DNA from 2 places in the Bradyrhizobium symbiodeficiens genome. Region 1 is predicted to be linked to the other one. Evidence: riboswitches for the same ligand, from Rfam matches in the RefSeq annotation. Region 1 holds a riboswitch; the other holds the start of a gene.
What was found. A riboswitch is a leader RNA that binds a small molecule or an ion and turns the genes downstream of it on or off. The one in region 1 is predicted to bind cobalamin.

Region 1 (4,417 bases):
CGGCGTGCGCGATCTGGTGCGGTCGCCCCGGATAGTTCGAGAGCACGATCGCAAGCCGCTTCTCGGCAGCCGGCGTCTCGGCGAGCCGCCGCCAGGCCGCGACGCGGGCGGCGATGGCCTTCACGCGCTCTTCATCCGGCCCGTGCGCCAGATGCGAGAATTGCAGATCGGGATCGCGCTGCGCGGCCGATTTGAAACTCACCACGCCCGCGAACAGCCGGCCGTCGACCTCGGGCAGCACCACATGCATCGCGAGATCGCCGGGCGACAGGCCGCGCAAGGACTCCACCCAGTCTTCGCGCCGGGCCGACGAGAGCGCGACCTGGAACACCGGACATGACGCGGCGTCGAACGGCGTCGTACCATCGTCACCCAGGGCTGAGAACGCCGTCGCATTGACGATTGCGGCCGGAGGATTTTGCGCGAGATGCGCCCGCAACCAGTCGGCGACACCTGGAGCCTTCAACGAGGTGACGAACACGCCGCAGGCATCAAAGCCGCGCTCGCGCAGCGCTGCGATCAGCGCATCGACCGGGCCGGTATCCGCCGCTGTGAGGTAGGAGCGATAGAACGTCACCAACGCGCGCGGCTTGCCGTCACCGCCCACCGGCGCAGCAACGACACCGCGCGCCGGATCGTAGAAGCCCATCTCAGGAACGGCCGTCTCGCCGATCACGGGCCCTGCATAGAGGCCCGAGGCCAGCGCAAGCTGCGCAATCGCCGCTTGCGCAGCCACCGGGCCACCGGTGTCGCAGAGCACCTTCAGCCGGCGCAGCGTCGAGACCGGCAGCGTCGAATACGCATCGAGCCGCGTGTCGTCGCGGCCGTCGGCCGGCAGCACGGCCAGCACGATATTGCGATCCTTGGCGAGTTGCTGAAGAGCCGCGAGGCCATAGGACCAATAGGACTCGCCGCCGATCAGGCGAACCAGAATGCCGCGCGCCTGCGACAGCGTGCGCTCGATATAGGTGTCGACCGACAGCGGATGACGCAATTCCGCGAGATTAGCGAGCCGCAGCGTCGGCAGGCTGTCGCGGCCGCGCCGCCAACCGGCCGCGAACGCCGCAAGATCGGAATCCGAATACGAGAGCACCACGAGATCGGCCGGGTCCTGGCCGATGTCCCTTGGCGTCGCGGTCTCCTCGAGACCGCGGCTCTCGCGGAAAACGACGTGCATCAGATGCCAGACCCTGAAAGACCAAGTCCTGACCTGATCGCGGCCTCGTCGATATCGCCGCGCTCGCCGATCACGACGAGCTTCGACTGCCTGGTGCCCGCCCCCCATGGCTTGTCGTACTGGTGGCGCACGCGCTCGCCGACCGCTTGCAACAGCAACCGCATCGGCTTACCCGCGACCGCGATATAGCCCTTGGCGCGCAGCACGTTCTGCTCGCGCGCCAGACGCTGGACGGATGCGACCAGTGCGTCGATGTCGGTGATTTCAGGAAGATCGATCACCACGGAGTTGAAATCATCATGCTCGTGCTCCTCCTCGCCATCGTGATGCGAGGGACGCGCGGCGAGATCGTTCTCCGCGGCAGCGCCGAGGCCGAGGATGAGGCGCGCATCGATCGCGCCGTCGGTGACGGGCACCATCGGCACACGGCGCGGCATCTCGGCGGTGATCGCGGCCTTGGCGGCTTCGATGCCGGCGGCGCCCGCGAGATCGGCCTTGGTCAGCAGCACGATATCCGCGCAGGCGATCTGGTCCTCGAACACTTCCGATAGCGGCGTCTCGTGATCGAGACTTTCATCGGCCGCGCGCTGCGCTTCGACAGCAATCGGATCCGGCGCAAAGCGACCAGCGGCGACAGCCTCGGCATCGGCGAGCGCGATCACGCCGTCGACCGTGATGCGCGAGCGGATCTCCGGCCAGTCGAACGCCTTCAGCAGCGGCTTGGGCAGCGCCAGGCCCGAGGTCTCGATCAGGATGTGGTCGGGCCGCACCGGCCGCGCCAGCAGTTTCTCCATGGTCGGAATGAAATCGTCGGCGACGGTGCAGCAGATGCAGCCATTGGCGAGCTCGATGATGTTCTCCTCCGGGCAGTTCGCGTCGGCGCAGGACTTCAGGATCTCGCCGTCGACGCCCTCGCTGCCGAACTCGTTGACGAGCACCGCGAGCTTCTTTCCGTTGGCATTGCTGAGCAGATGCTGGATCAGCGTCGTCTTGCCGGAGCCGAGGAAACCGGTGACCACAGTCACCGGGACTTTTGCGAGCGAGCTCATTCGGCGGCCTCCGGCACGACGGCAACAGGGGGAATGCGGGCAAGCGACTGCTTGCGGAAGATTTCCGGTCGGCTGCGCCAGGGCACGAGCCCGTCGGGTGCGGCCGCATAGGCCGCAGCGCCCGCGACCACGTCCTTCGCATTGGCGTCTGAGAGGCGCCCATAAACGTAAGACCACCGGCCCGGCGCGCTCAGTGCCACCGAGCAGCCCTGGCTGCAGGCCGACAGGCATTCGACCGGAACCACATGGACGCCCTCGGGCACGCCGGCCTCGAGGATCGCGCCATGCAGGCGCTTGCCGGGCGTGGTCTCGCCCTCGCCCGGCGTCTCGCCGGCGCGGCAGGTGATACAAACGTGAAGTGTGACGGTCATCGCTCTTCCAGATTAAACGGCGGAGGCGATGAGGCACACGGACCATTCTTCCGAAGGCCCGCTTCCCCGTCGCGGAACACCCCGTCCGCCGGTCCAAAAATCGTCCGCGCTGGCAGGTCTCCCGGCTTGCGGAGCAGGGTTTCCCCTTCGATCCCCGCCTTCCCGATCCCAGGGGGATCAGTGGCTTCGGGCATCTCTCCGGTCACGGTCGCGGGGGCGGCTGCATTTTGGAGCCAAATCTTGCCGATTCGGACCCTATCGCATTCCCTCTTCGCCTGTCATAGGACAGGAACCAACACCGGGTCACCATTTGCCGGTGGCCGCCACTTGTCAAGCCGAAGGACCGGGACCGATGACGCCTGAACCGGATACGAAAACGGCCGAGGAAACCGACGCCCGCCACGCCACGAAAATGGCGAAGAAGAAGGCCGCCCGCGACAAGATCATGGCCACCAAGAGCGGCGAAAAGGGCCTCATCATCGTCCACACCGGCGCCGGCAAGGGCAAGTCCTCCTCGGCCTTCGGCATGATCGTTCGCTGCGTCGCCCATGGCTTTCCCTGCGCGGTCGTGCAGTTCATCAAGGGCGCCTGGGATACCGGCGAGCGGCGCCTGCTCACCGGCCATTTCGGCGATCTCTGCCAGTTCCACGCCATGGGCGAGGGTTTTACCTGGGAGACGCAGGACCGCGCCCGCGATATCGCCGCGGCACGCGCCGGCTGGGAGAAGGCCAAGGAGCTGATCCTCGATGAAAGCTTGCGCATGGTCGTGCTCGACGAGATCAACATCGCGCTGCGCTACGACTATCTCGACATCGCGGAAGTCGTCGAATTCCTGACGACCTCGAAGCCCGAGATGACACATGTCGTCCTCACCGGACGCAACGCCAAGGACGAGCTGATCGAGATCGCCGATCTCGTCACCGAGATGACGCTGGTCAAGCACCCCTTCCGCTCCGGCATCAAGGCGCAGGCCGGCGTCGAGTTCTGATCACACGATGGCACGCGCATTGATGATCCAGGGGGCCGGCTCGGACGTGGGCAAATCGCTCATCGTCGCCGGCCTTGCGCGGGCCTTCACGCGCCGCGGCCTGCGCGTGCTCCCCTTCAAGCCGCAGAACATGTCGAACAACGCAGCCGTCACTATCGACGGCGGCGAGATCGGCCGCGCCCAGGCGCTGCAGGCGCTCGCCGCCGGCGTCGAGCCGCACACCGACATGAATCCGGTGCTGCTGAAGCCCGAGACCGATGTCGGCGCGCAAGTGATCGTCCAGGGCAAGCGCATCGCGACCGCGCGGGCACGCGACTACGCGGCGATGAAGCCCTCGCTGATGGGCGCGGTGCTGGAGAGTTTCGAGCGACTGAAGGCGCGCTCAGATTTGGTGCTGGTCGAAGGCGCCGGCAGCCCGGCCGAGGTCAATTTGCGCAAGGCCGACATCGCCAATATGGGCTTTGCGCGCAAGGCGGATGTACCGGTCGTACTGGTCGGCGACATCGACCGCGGCGGCGTCATCGCCCAGCTCGTCGGCATCAAGACTGTGATCGACCCCGACGATGCCGCGATGATCCAGGGCTTTGTCATCAACAAGTTCCGCGGCGATCCCACGCTGTTCGACGACGGCTACCAGCTGATCGAGCAAAAGACCGCATGGCGCGGCCTCGGTGTGCTGCCATGGTTTGCGCGCGCGGGCGAACTGCCAGCTGAAGACGCGCTCGGCCTGAGCGACGCGCGCAAGCCGGGCCAGTGCAAGATCGCCTGCCTGGCGCTGTCGCGGATCGCCAATTTCGACGATCTCGACCCGCTCAAGCTCGAAGCCGGCGTC
Region 2 (4,417 bases), 1.2 Mb from region 1:
CGCCCGTCATCCTGTTGTCGGCGCGCGCCGGCGAAGAGGCCCGCGTCGAGGGGCTGGAGGCCGGCGCCGATGACTACGTCAACAAACCGTTCTCGGCGCGCGAATTGTTGGCGCGGGTGCGCGCCAATCTGCAGCTGGCGCGCATTCGCAGGGATGCCGAGGAGATCCAGCGCCGCCAGGCCGCGCGACTGGAGGCTGTCGTCAGCACCGTGCCGACCGCGGTCTGGTTCACCCACGACCGCGAGGCGAAGCGGGTTTTCGGCAATGCCTATGGAGCGCGGCTATTGCGGGTCCGGCCCGATACCAACATGTCGCTGTCGGCGCCCGAGGGCGAACGTCCGGCCTGCCGCGTCCTTCGCAATCGCGTCCAGGTCGAGACGTCCGAACTGCCGCTGCAGCGCGCGGCCCGCGGCGAGGAAGTCGCAGGCGAGGAACTCGAGCTCTGCTTCGAAGACGGCTCCTCGGTCACCGCGATCTTCCAGGCGTCTCCGATCGTCGACGCCGCCGGTGTGTTCCAGGGCGCGGTCTGCGCGGCCATCGACATCACCGAGCGCAAGCGGCAGGAGCGCCATCGCGAACTGCTGGTCAACGAGCTCAATCACCGCGTCAAGAACACGCTGACGACAGTGCAGTCGTTCGCGCTCCAGACCTTGCGCAACGCATCCAGCCTGGCGGAGGGGCGCAAGGCGTTCGATGCGCGATTGATCGCCTTGTCGAAGGCACACGATGTGCTCGTCAGGGAAAATTGGGAGTCCGCGGAACTGAGAGAGGTCGTGACCGAGGCTCTCGCCGCGCATGCCGAGCCGGAGAGTGCGAGGCTCAATTTCAGCGGGCCCGATCTGCGCATGCGGCCTTCGGCTGCACTGGCCATCTCGATGGCGTTGCACGAGCTCGCGACCAACGCCGTCAAGCATGGCGCCCTGTCGAACGGTTCGGGAACCGTCGACCTCGCCTGGAAGGTCGACGATCGCTTCGAGCTGTGCTGGACCGAGCTGGGCGGTCCCGCCGTGGCCCCGCCGTCGCGGCGCGGGTTCGGCACCCGCCTGATTCAGCAGGGGCTGCCCCACGAATTCGGCGGCGCCGATGTCGATCTGCGCTTCGCGCCTGAAGGCGTCGTTTGCGTCATTCGCGCGCCGCTGCATGAAATCCGCGCCAGCCTGGGCGGATTCGATATCGCAACGATGGCTGTCGGGAGGCCCTCATGAAACCTGAAACCGATCTGGCTGGCCAGCGGGTCTTCGTCGTCGAAGACGAGTCGCTGGTGATGATGCTGCTCGAGGATTCCCTTGTCGATGCCGGTTGCGAGATCGCGGGCATGGCCTCGCGCGTCGATGACGCGCTCGAGAAGGCGGCTGCGCTCTCGTATGACGTTGCCGTCCTCGACGTCAATCTCAACGGGCGGCAGACTTTCGAGGTCGCGCGCTGTATCGCAGAACGCGGCATACCTTACGTGTTCGCCACCGGTTACGGTCCTGCGAGCCTGCTTGCGGACTTCCGCCACGTTCCGATCCTGCAGAAGCCGTTTCAGCAACAGGACCTGGAGACCGCGCTCCGCCAGGCTCTGGCGGCGCAGGGGGAGCGGAACGAACCCGCTCCCCCCGGCGAGCTTCCGGCCACGCAGAGCTGTTCCCTGGCGTAGCCGTCGATTGACTCGCCAAGGCGTTGGCCCCTAAATGACCGGTGACGGTTCTCCTCACGGAGATCAAAAGGGAATGTGGTGCGGGACGTCCCAACGCTAAGGATTTGTCTCAACGCCACGGCTGCCCCCGCAACTGTAAGCGGTGAATCTTTCGTCTCATGCCACTGGGAAACTCGGTCCTGGGAAGGCGACGCAAGGTAACGACCCGCGAGCCAGGAGACCTGCCGTCAGCCGTGGTCACACGCGAAGATGTCGGTCGGGGAGTACAGACATCGGCTTCACCGGAGCAATCCATGGCTCTGCCGTGAAACCTCGTTCGCTGTGACGTGCCACTGACGTCATACCGAGGTTACAATTGTGTCCCGTGTCGTCCCTGCCGCCAGGCGCCTTGCCGCCGGCCTGCTCGCATCGGTTTCCTTCCATTCGTTCGATCTGTCTCCCGCCTTTGCCCAGCGGGTCCTGGCCGAGCAGCTGCCATCGATCGAAGTGACCCAGCCCTCCGATCAGAACCGCACGCGCGCGAGGGCAACCGGTGACGGCGAGACGACGCGGCGCAAGACGATCGCGGATGTCGCGCCGGCAGGAAATGGCGTCGGCTCATCCGGCTCCGGCGGTGAAACTGCCGCCGGCAACGGCGGCATCGTCGGGGCTGCCACGACCGTCATCACGGCCGCGGATATCGCGCATTCGCCATCGCAGACGCTTGCCGAGATCATCGCGACGCAAGTTCCCGGCGCCCAGATCACGACGTTCTACGGCGGCCCGATCGCTGCCAAGACCGGCGTGGACCTGCGCGGCTTCGGCGCCTTTGCCACCGCCAACACGCTGGTGCTGGTCAATGGCAGGCGGCTGAACGACGTCGACATGGCGCAGGTGGACCTCTCCACCATCCCGCTCGATTCCATCGAGCGCATCGAGGTCACGCGCGGCAATTCCGGTGCGGTGCTCTACGGCGACAATGCGGTCGGCGGCGTGATCAACATCATCACCAAAAATGGCGTCGGCGGACCGCCCGTGAGCGCTCGCATCGAGGCCGGCTTCGGCTCGTTCAACACCCGGCTCGGCAATGTCTCGACCTCGCTCAATTCCGGTCCGTGGTCGACGTCGTTCTACGGCAATGCGGTCAGGACCGACGGCTATCGCGATAACAATCGCTATTCCCAGAAGAACGCCGTCGGCAATCTCAATTACACCACGCCCGGCCTGACCGCATTTCTCACTGTCACCGGCGACAATCAGGAGCTGCGACTGCCGGGCGGCCGCACCGTCGATCCCTCGATCGGCCTCGACGAGCTCAGGGCCAACCGGCGAGGGACCAGCACGCCGTTCAACTACGCCAATCAGCAGGGTTTCAGCGCGACTGCGGGCTTTACCAGGACCCTGGTCAACGGCGTCGATCTCATCGTCGATGGCGGCGTGCGTGACAAGAAGCAGCAGAGCGCGTTCTTCTCCAGCCCGGCACCGGTTCCTGCCTTCTTCACGTCGACCTATGTTGGCTCCCATCTGACGAATTGGTCGATCACGCCGCGGCTCAGCGTGAAGAGCCTGCTGCTCGGCATGCCGTCGCAGCTCCTGACCGGCATCGACTATTACGATGCCAGCTTTGAACAGAACCGCGGCGCCGGGCAGGGGCTCGCGGCCTGGCACAATTACGACCTCAGGCAGCAGACGGTCGCGGGTTATTTCCAGCACAATTTGGGGATAACGCCCACCACCGACGTCTCCTACGGCGCGCGGGTGCAGACCATCGGACTTGCGGCACGCGACAATTTCGATCCGGCCGCGCCGTTCAACGCCGACATCGGCGCGCTGCCGCTGACGAGCAACGAGACCCAATATGCGCTGCATCTCGGGGCCGAGCATCGCCTCAATGACGTGGTCTCGCTGTTCGGTCGCGCCGCGCGCGCCTTCCGCACCCCCGACGTCGATGAGCGTCTGTCCTCGGGGCCGTCCTTCGACCCGCTGACCTTCGCTTCAATTCCGCAAACCTTCCAGCTCAAGACCCAGACCTCGGAGGACATCGAGGGCGGGCTGCGCATCAAGGGCGGCGGGTTGCAGCTGCAGAGCAGTGTTTATCTGATGGATCTCACCAACGAGGTCCATTTCAGCCCGGTCCTGTTCTACAACACCAATCTCGATCCGACCCGGCGCTACGGTTCGGAGACCAGCCTGTCCTATCGCGTCAACGACGCCCTGCTGTTGCGCTCCGGCGTGGCCTATACCCGTGCCGTCTTCCGCGAAGGCATCTGGGCCGGCAACGATGTGCCGCTGGTGTCGCGCTACACGGCGAGTGCGGGTGTCACCTGGAACATCTGGCAGGACTATGTGGTGCTCGATGCGACCGCGCGGTTCTGGAGCGAACGGCGCATGGACAACGACCAGGCCGGCACCCAGAAGCCGATCCCCGCCAACGGCACCATCGATCTCAAGCTCGGCGGCCGATATGAACGCTACTTCTGGTCCCTGAGCGTCAACAATGTGCTGAATGCGCTCTACTACGACTACGCCATCGCGAGCACCTTCACGGATGGCCGCTTCAGCGCCTATCCGCTGCCGGGCCGCACCTATCTGCTCAAGGCCGGTGCAACGTTCTGATTTACGTCAGGCTGTTACGCGCGCCCAAATGTACTAGACCTCAAAGAGAAGGAGATCACCCGTGCCTCTCAACACCATGGCTCATGGCATCCTGCCGTCTCGCGGCGATCGCTTCCGGCTTCACCCGGTCGCGTCGCGCCTTGCGCCGATGTTCTGCTTTGCGCTGCTGACGGCCTCATGCGC

Region 2: it holds a riboswitch for cobalamin, as region 1 does, so the genes downstream of both, CIT39_RS18590 (TonB-dependent receptor) here and CIT39_RS12730 (DUF1636 family protein) in region 1, are expected to answer to the same signal.

The regions. Positions count from the first base shown of each region.
Region 1 covers NZ_CP029427.2:2,796,193-2,800,609, reverse strand. Annotated here, with positions in the region: gene cobN (cobaltochelatase subunit CobN) at 1-1,177, opposite strand, end outside; gene cobW (cobalamin biosynthesis protein CobW) at 1,177-2,226, opposite strand; gene CIT39_RS12730 (DUF1636 family protein) at 2,223-2,597, opposite strand; cobalamin riboswitch at 2,692-2,909, opposite strand; gene cobO (cob(I)yrinic acid a,c-diamide adenosyltransferase) at 2,950-3,585, shown strand; gene CIT39_RS12720 (cobyric acid synthase) at 3,593-4,417, shown strand, end outside.
Region 2 covers NZ_CP029427.2:4,003,447-4,007,863, reverse strand. Annotated here, with positions in the region: gene CIT39_RS18600 (ATP-binding protein) at 1-1,205, shown strand, start outside; gene CIT39_RS18595 (response regulator) at 1,202-1,639, shown strand; cobalamin riboswitch at 1,668-1,882, shown strand; gene CIT39_RS18590 (TonB-dependent receptor) at 1,997-4,234, shown strand; gene CIT39_RS18585 (hypothetical protein) at 4,311-4,417, shown strand, end outside.